2 regions of the Microbispora sp. H10949 genome follow, and region 1 is predicted to be linked to the other one. Evidence: riboswitches for the same ligand, from Rfam matches in the RefSeq annotation. Region 1 holds a riboswitch; the other holds the start of a gene.
What was found. Region 1 has a riboswitch for S-adenosylmethionine ahead of HHX40_RS09945 (ABC transporter substrate-binding protein). Riboswitches for the same ligand answer to the same signal wherever they lie in the genome.
Positions count from the first base shown of each region.

Region 1 (4,375 bases):
CGCGCCGCTGGTGGCGCCCGGAGGCGTCACCGGACCGGCCCCGCCCCGCGCCGGCGCCCGCACCGGCAGACTGAGCCGTATGCGCGTGCTGATAGTGGAGGACGAGCCCTACCTGGCCGAAGCCGTCCGGGACGGTCTGCGGCTGGAGGCGATCGCCGCAGACATCGCCGGCGACGGCGACTCGGCCCTGGAACTGCTCAGCGTCAACTCCTACGACATCGCGGTCCTCGACCGCGACATTCCCGGTCCCTCCGGCGACGAGGTCGCCCGGCACATCGTCGCCTCCGGAAGCGGCATCCCGATCCTCATGCTCACCGCCGCCGACCGGATCGACGACAAGGCCTCCGGGTTCGGGCTCGGCGCCGACGACTACCTCACCAAACCGTTCGAGCTCCGGGAGCTCGTCCTGCGGCTGAGGGCGCTCGACCGCAGACGCGCGTACGCCCGGCCCCCGGTTCGCGAGATCGCGGGCCTGCGGCTCGACCCCTTCCGCCGGGAGGTCTTCCGTGGCGGACGCTACGTCGCGCTCACCCGCAAACAGTTCGCCGTGCTGGAAGTCCTCGTCGCCGCCGAGGGCGGGATCGTCAGCGCCGAGGAGCTGCTGGAACGGGCCTGGGACGAGAACGCCGACCCCCTCACCAACGCCGTGCGCATCACCGTCTCCGCACTGCGCAAACGGCTCGGCGAACCATGGGTCATCGCCACGGTGCCCGGTGTCGGCTATCGGATCGACACCGGCATCGCCACGGGAACGGGCCCCGGCAGCACGCATGGATAGGCGCCCAGGGCTCAGCACCAGGCTGAAACTCACCCTCAGCTACGCCGGATTCCTCCTGCTCGCCGGCGCCCTCCTGCTGGCGGTGGTGTGGGTGTTCCTGCTGCGTTACGTGCCCGACGGCGCGCTCGGCACCGGGCCGGGGGCCGCCCCGCCCGGGGCGGCGCCCCTGCGGTTCATCCCCAACCGCACCGACCTCCAGCGCGCCTTCGTCCCCCGCGCGGGCCAGGCACTGGCCTTTCTGCTGGCGTTCGGCCTGCTGGGCGGATGGCTCCTCGCCGGCCGGATGCTCGCGCCGCTCACCCAGATCACGGACGCGGCCCGGCGGACGACCGCGAACGGGTCGCTGTCCCACCGGATCCGCATGAAGGGCCGCCGGGACGAGTTCCGGGAGCTCTCCGACGCGTTCGACTCGATGCTCGACCGGCTCGAGTCCCACGTCGCCGAGCAGCGGAGGTTCGCCGCGAACGCCTCCCACGAACTGCGCACGCCGCTGGCGATCTCGCGGACGCTCCTCGACGTGGCCCGCCGGGACCCCACGCGGGACCGGGACGAACTCCTCGATCGCCTGCACACCGTCAACCAGCGGGCGATCGACCTCACCGCGGCCCTCCTGCTGCTCAGCCGCGGCGACCGCGGCGACTTCACCCGGGAGAGCGTCGACCTCTCCCTCGCCGCCGAGGAGGCCGCCGAAACGCTGCTCCCGCTCGCCGAACAACGCCGGATCACGCTGAACGTCACCGGCGGGGCGGCCCGGACCGAGGGCTCCGCCGAGCTCCTGGCGCGGATGGTGACGAACCTCGTCCAGAACGCGATCGTCCACAACCTCCCCGCCGGCGGCACCGTGACGGTCCACACCGAGGCGTACGGCGGCACCAGCCTGCTGCGGGTCGAGAACACGGGCCGCCCGCTCCCGCCGGAACTGATACCGACCCTCATCGAACCCTTCCAGCGCGGCACGGAACGCGTGCGCACCGACGAGCACGCCGGCGCCGGTCTCGGCCTGGCCATCGTGCACAGCGTCGTCCGCGCCCACAACGGGAGCCTCGATCTCGCCCCCGGCCCCCACGGCGGGCTCCTCGTCACCGTACGGCTTCCCGGCGCGCCGTAGGCACGGCCGCCCGGTTCGCCCCCGGCCGCTGCCGCGGGGCCGTGCCACTCGTCGTCACCGGACCGCCGCTCCTCGCGGAAAGGCCGGAATCCCCGGCGAAAGCGTGTTGACAGGTTACCCTAGTTTTCCTACTTTATTTATAGGTATTGAGCGCCGACGCCAAGCCCCGGCTCGTCGGCCGGCAACCCTCGCACCGCGCGGGGTGCCCCGGGGAAAACCTGGCGGCGTGGCAGTCGCGCCGCAAGCGCGGGCCCCATCGGGGCTCCTGGTCATGGGGGCGTGCGCGGCACGCTCTCCGGGAGGCGGCATGGCCACTCACGGGGAGTTTCGGGCGGGCACAGGCCGGGACACGCCGCCTCCCCACTCCGCCGTCCCGTCTTGAACACCGAAAGGCTCTCCCCGATGTCCACGAACACGCGCTTATCCATCGGCGTCTCGCTTCTGGGGGTCCTCGCCCTCGCCGCCTGCGGCACGACGGGCAAGGACACCGCGGCGGGCAAGGCCCCCGCCGGGCCGGTCAAGGGCGGCACGCTGACGTTCGCCGTCAACACCGAGCCCTCCACCTGCCTCGATCCCCATCAGAGCCCCGCCGACGTGGCCGGCCTGTTCACCCGGCCCGCCCTGGACTCGCTCGTGTCGCTCGACACCGAGGGCAAGATCCACCCCTGGCTCGCCACCAAGTGGACCGTCTCGCCGGACCAGAAGACCTACACCTTCACCCTGCGCGACGGCGTGAAGTTCTCCGACGGCACGCCCTTCGACGCGGCGGCGGTCAAGGCCAACCTCGACCACATCGTGAACCCCGCCACGAAGTCGCAGCTCGCCGCGGGATACATCGAGCCGTACAAGGGCAGCGAGGTCGTCGACCCGCACACGGTGAAGGTCCACTTCAGCAGGCCGTACTCGCCCTTCCTGTCCGCTCTCGCCACCGCGTACTTCGGCATCGAGTCGCCGCGGTCGCTGAAGCAGCCGCAGGACGCGCTGTGCAAGAAGGTCGTCGGGTCCGGGCCGTTCGTGATCGACGAGTACGTGGTGCAGAAGGGCATCACCTACCACCGCAACCCCGGCTACGCCTGGGCGCCGGAGGGCGCCGCGCACACCGGGGAGGCGTACCTGGACAAGCTGGAGATCAAGGTCATCACCGAGGACTCCGTCCGGCTCGGCGCGCTGACCAGCGGGCAGGTCGACGGGATCGCCAGCGTGCCGCCGGTGAACGTCAAGCAGGTGCAGGGCGACCCCCGGCTGACCGTCACCACGCGGCAGGCGCCGGGCGGCAACTACAACTACTACCCGAACACGACCTCCGGGCCGTTCGCCGACAAGCGGGTCCGGCAGGCGTTCCGCGACGGCATCGACTTCGCGACGATCGTCAAGAACCTCTACTTCGGGGCGTTCCAGCCCGCGGCGGGCCCCATCTCCCCGTCGACCGACGGGTACGACAAGACGCTCGAAGGAAAGACGAAGTACGACCCCGCGGCGGCCGCCCGGCTGCTGGACGAGGCCGGCTGGTCGGGGAAGGACGCCGAGGGCTACCGGACCAAGGACGGCAGGCGGCTGACGATCCGCTGGGGGTTCCTCAAGGCGTTCGCGCGTGAGCAGCGCGACACGCTGGCCGAGCAGATCCAGGCCGAGGCCAAGAAGATCGGCTTCGAGATCCAGTTCGTCTCCGGCACGGTCAACGAATGGCTGGAGAAGTATCCCAAGGGCGACTACGACCTCATCGACTTCAGCTGGCAGCGCGCCGACGGCGACACCCTGCGCAACCTGTTCGACACCTCCGCCATCCCCACGGCCGCCAAGTTCGGCCAGAACGCCGCCCGCCTGTCCGACAAGGACGTCGACGGCTGGCTGAGCGACGCGCTGGACACGACCGACCAGGCCAAGCGGGCCGAGCTGTACGCCAAGGTGCAGCAGCGGGTCACCGACGAGGCCGCGGTCTTCCCGGTGTACGTGTTCAACTACCTGCTCGGGACCGGCAAGAAGGCCCACGACATCGGCTGGGAGCCGCAGGCGTACCCGACCTTCTACGGCGCCTGGGTCGAGCAGGCATGACCGCCGTCGCCGTACCGGCCACCCGGGCCCGCGCCCGGGTGGTCCGCCCGGTGCTGGTGCGGCTGGGCACGTCCGTCCTGGTGCTGTGGGGCGCGGTGACGGTCGCGTTCGCCGGCCTCCACCTCACCCCGGGCAACGTCGTCGACCTGCTCATCGGCAGCAGCACCGTCACACCCGAGGTCCGCGCCCGGATCATCGCCGACTACGGGCTGGGCCGGCCGCTGCCCGCCCAGTACGCCGCCTACCTGGGCCGGGTGCTGCACGGCGACCTGGGCCAGTCGTACCAGCTGCACCAGTCGGTCGCCTCGGCGATCGGCGAGCAGGTCGGCTCGTCCGTCCAGCTCATGCTCTCGTCGTTCGTCCTGGCGGTCGTGGTCTCGGTCACGGTCGCGGTGCTGACCGCGGGCCGCCGGTGGGCGCGGGCGGTGTTCTCCGGC
Region 1 covers NZ_JABBWZ010000003.1:562,315-566,689, forward strand. Annotated here, with positions in the region: gene HHX40_RS09930 (VanZ family protein) at 1-74, shown strand, start outside; gene HHX40_RS09935 (response regulator transcription factor) at 80-778, shown strand; gene HHX40_RS09940 (sensor histidine kinase) at 771-1,886, shown strand; SAM riboswitch class IV at 2,029-2,139, shown strand; gene HHX40_RS09945 (ABC transporter substrate-binding protein) at 2,289-3,938, shown strand; gene HHX40_RS09950 (ABC transporter permease) at 3,935-4,375, shown strand, end outside.

Region 2 (4,375 bases), on a different contig from region 1:
GCGACTCGACGTCCGGTTCGGCCGCCCGCGCCCGCAGCGCGTCGCCGTCCACCCCGAGCGGGTGCACGCCGATCCGGGTGGTCCTGCCGCCCCAGGTCACCGTACGGGCCGCGTGGTCCACCCGCGCCCCGAGCAGGGCGGCGCAGCAGTCCATGAAGGCGCGCGCCCAGCGGGCGGTGAGGAAGCCGGCGTGGTCGGCGCCGAGGATGCCCGACAGCACCTCCGCCGCGACGTCCTCGGGCAGCAGCGCGAAGTACTCCGGCGGGGCCCAGGGCGTGTGCGAGAAGTGGCCGATGCGCAGGTCGGGCCGCTCGACCCGGAGCATCGCGGGGGTGAGCGTCAGGTGGTAGTCCTGCACCATCACGCGGGCCCGGTGCGTGGCCTCCTCCGCCAGCGCGAGCGCGAACGCGCCGTTGTAGGTGCGGTACGACTCCCACTCACGCGCGAACCGGGTGCCGAACTCGGGGGAGAAGGGCGTGTTGTAGAGCAGGTGGTTGACGAACCACAGGGTCGAGTTCGCCACCGCGTTGTAGGCCCGGTGGAAGACCGCGGGCGGGATGTCCAGCATGCGGATGGGCCCCGTCTCGAACGCCCGGTCGAGCCGGCCCCCCGGCGCCTGCCGCACCGCCCCGCGGTCGCCGTCCGACAGCGCCGCGCAGACCCACAGCACGTCGGTGTCCCTGACCACGTCCGACAGCCCGGACACGAGCCCGCCGCCGCCCCTGCGCATGGTCAGGCCGCCGTCCTCCGACAGGGTGAAGGACACCGGGCCCCGGTTGGACGCGATCAGGACGGAGCTGCTCATTGGGGTTTCCCCTCGATCAGAGCGGGCGCGCATGCCGGAAGATTAATAAAAGCGGACCTCCATCAATAGGATGTCAACCGATCGCGGGAGGGCTGGAACGGGATGGCACTGGACGACGTCACCGAGGAGCTGGCCGGATCGGCCGCCCGGGGAGATCACCGCGCCCTCGGTGAGCTGCTGCGGCGCATCGAGCCCGACGTGCTGCGGCACTGCGAGCGGCTACTACCGTACCGGCAGGACGCGGAGGAGGCGGCGCAGGACACGCTGCTCGCCGTGGCCCGCAACATCGCCCGGTTCGAGGGCCGGGCCAAGTTCAGCACCTGGCTGCACATCGTGACCGTGAACTGCGCCAGGACGACCTACCGGTCGCTCAAGCGGCGCTCGTCCGAGCAGGCGGAGGAGCTGCCCGAGCAGCGGCCGGACCCGCGGCGGGTGAGCGTCATCGCGGGGTCGCGGCTCGACCTGCTCGACGCGATGGAGGCGCTGGAGGCCGAGCGGCCCGACCTCGCCCAGGCGCTCGTGCTGCGCGACATCTGCCAGCTCGACTACTCCCAGGTCGCCGACCAGCTCGGCATTCCCCTCGGCACCGTCAAGTCCCGGATACACCAGGCGCGCAAGTACGTGCAGAGCGCGCTCGGCGAGGCCTACGGCTGATACAAACCGTCTCGCCATCCGAGACGGCGGAACGGACACAGGGGACGCCGGGGTACAGTGCTGGAGGACCTTTTTCGAAGGTCCCACAACTGAAGATGCTCATCCAGAGGGGTGGAGGGACCGGCCCTGCGAAGCCCCGGCAACCTCCCCGGTGTCGAACTCGTGCCCACGAGGCCCGGCCGGGACAGGTGCCAATTCCGGCTCGCGGCCAGGGCGGTCGCGAGCGAAGATGAGGGAAAGGCCTCGCTTCATGGCGCACATCAGCACCGCGACCCCCACCACCGCCACCGACTTCGGCCCCGCCACCGGTCTGTCCTGCCGCGAGTGCGGCGCCCACTACGACCTCGGCCCGGTCTTCGCCTGTACGGAGTGTTTCGGCCCACTCGAGGTGGCGTACGACTTCGGAGAGGTCCGCCGGGAGGACATCGCGGCGGGCCCGGCGAACATCTGGCGGTACCGCTCCCTGCTTCCCGTCCCCGCCGGGGTGGCGGACAAGCCCAACCTGCAGCCCGGCTGGACCAAGCTCGTGCGGGCCGACCGGCTGGCGGCCGAGCTGGGGCTGCGGTCGCTGCACGTCAAGGACGACTCCGGCAACCCGACCCACTCCTTCAAGGACCGGGTCGTCGCGATCGCGCTGGAGGCCGCGCGCACCTTCGGCTTCCACACCCTCTCGTGCTCGTCCACCGGCAACCTCGCCGGCGCGGTGGGCGCCGCGGCGGCCAGGGCCGGGCTGGACTCCTGCGTCTTCATCCCCGCCGACCTGGAGCCGGCCAAGGTCACCATGGCCGCCGTGTACGGCGGCCGCCTGGTCGCCATCGACGGCACCTACGACGAGGTGAACCGCTTCTGCTCCGAGCTCATCGGCGACGAGCTGGGCGAGAAGTGGGGCTTCGTCAACGTCAACCTCCGGCCCTTCTACGCCGAGGGCTCCAAGACGCTGGCGTACGAGATCGCCGAGCAGCTCGGCTGGCGGCTGCCCGAGCAGATCGTCGTCCCGGTGGCCTCCGGCTCGCAGCTCACGAAGATCGACAAGGGCTTCCGCGAGCTGATCAAGCTCGGCCTGGTCGAGGAGCGGCCGTACCGGATCTTCGGCGCGCAGGCCGAGGGCTGCTCGCCGGTCTCCCGCGCGTTCAAGGCCGGGCAGGACGTGGTGCAGCCGGTCAAGCCGGACACCATCGCCAAGTCGCTGGCCATCGGCAACCCGGCGGACGGGCCGTACGTGCTCGACATCGCCCGCCGTACGGGCGGCGCGGTGGAGGACGTGAACGACGGCGAGGTGGTCGAGGCGATCCGCCTGCTGGCCCGGACCGAGGGCATCTTCGCCGAGACCGCGGGCGGCGTCACGGTCGGCGTGCTGCGCAAGCTCGTGCGCGAGGGCCGCCTCGACCCCGAGGCCGAAACCGTAGTGCTGAACACCGGCGACGGTCTCAAGACACTTGACGCGGTGGCCGAGCAGGCCCGTCCAACCGCGGTCATCCGTCCCTCCCTCGACGCCTTCCGTGCGGCATTCGCCAACTGAAAGCGTTATCACAGGCCCATCGGCAGCAACGAAAGCGAGTGAACAATGAGCGTTTCCGTGCGGATTCCGACGATTCTGCGGACGTACACCGACGGCGTCGCGGAGGTAAGCGGGGAGGGGGGAACGCTCCGTGAGGTCCTGCAGAAGCTGGATGCGGACTATCCGGGCATCGGAGGTCGAATCCTGGATGAGACGGGCAAGATCCGGCGTTTTGTCAACGTCTATGTCGGAGAAGAGGACGTCCGTTTCGCCGATGGGCTGGACACCGCCACGCCGGACGGGGTACAGATTTCGGTCATCCCCGCCGTCGCCGGGGGCTGAGCCGCGACACCGCCGCCGGGCACCTGACATGCACTTCTCTCGCCGGGGAAGTGAGATGTCGCCAGAGCGAATGGTGAAGCTCTCAACCTTTCGGTAGAAAAGTGAATAATCGTCTGTACCGCTTTGAGCGAACGCGCCGTAGTAGTTTGCGGATTGACTCTGTTGTTCTACGCCTTGACACGGGTATGGTCGAAGACGATCGACAAAACCGGGGGCTTCTTGGGTGTGGTCCCCAGCCCAGCAAGAGGAGTCGGAAGTGGCGCAGGGCACCGTCAAATGGTTTAACGCGGACAAGGGCTACGGCTTCATCGCGGTAGACGGTGGGAAGGACGTGTTCGTCCATTACTCGGCAATCATGATGGACGGCTACAAGGCCCTCGAGCAGGGTCAGCGGGTTGAGTTCGACATCACGCAGGGGCAGAAGGGCCCGCAGGCGGAGGCCGTACGGGCCGTCTGATCCCGTCAAGCGACCATTGGAGGCCCGGTCCGCGTTCCGCGGGCCGGGCCTTCGGCTCGTCCGGGCTCGTCCGGGTGTTCGGGAACCTCGTCCAAGCTGGTCAGAGTGGCTTCCGCTTGCACTCTCGGGGGTAGAGTGCTAAATACTTGTTTGGCACTCTGAGGTCGAGAGTGACAACAACCGGGATCGGGGCGATGGGGCTCGCGCAGGGATAGCGGGTCCACGCCGTCGCGGGCGTCGGCTCGGTCCGTTGAAGACACCCTGCTACTGGGAGGTCTAGCCTAATGGCAGCCAAGATGATCGCGTTTGACGAGGACGCCCGGCGCGGTCTCGAGCGCGGTATGAACCAGCTCGCCGACGCCGTGAAGGTGACCCTCGGCCCCAAGGGCCGCAACGTCGTGCTGGAGAAGAAGTGGGGCGCCCCCACGATCACCAACGACGGTGTCTCCATCGCCAAGGAGATCGAGCTCGAGGACCCGTGGGAGAAGATCGGCGCCGAGCTGGTCAAGGAAGTCGCGAAGAAGACCGACGACGTCGCCGGTGACGGCACGACGACGGCCACCGTGCTCGCCCAGGCGCTGGTCCGCGAGGGTCTGCGCAACGTCGCCGCCGGCGCCAA
Region 2 covers NZ_JABBWZ010000015.1:142,706-147,080, reverse strand. Annotated here, with positions in the region: gene HHX40_RS32280 (alpha,alpha-trehalose-phosphate synthase (UDP-forming)) at 1-805, opposite strand, end outside; gene HHX40_RS32275 (RNA polymerase sigma factor) at 908-1,459, shown strand; SAM riboswitch class I at 1,556-1,695, shown strand; gene thrC (threonine synthase) at 1,710-2,978, shown strand; gene HHX40_RS32265 (MoaD/ThiS family protein) at 3,024-3,299, shown strand; gene HHX40_RS32260 (cold-shock protein) at 3,556-3,756, shown strand; gene groL (chaperonin GroEL) at 4,041-4,375, shown strand, end outside.
Region 2: linked by a shared signal. The riboswitch ahead of thrC (threonine synthase) and the one ahead of HHX40_RS09945 (ABC transporter substrate-binding protein) in region 1 are both predicted to bind S-adenosylmethionine.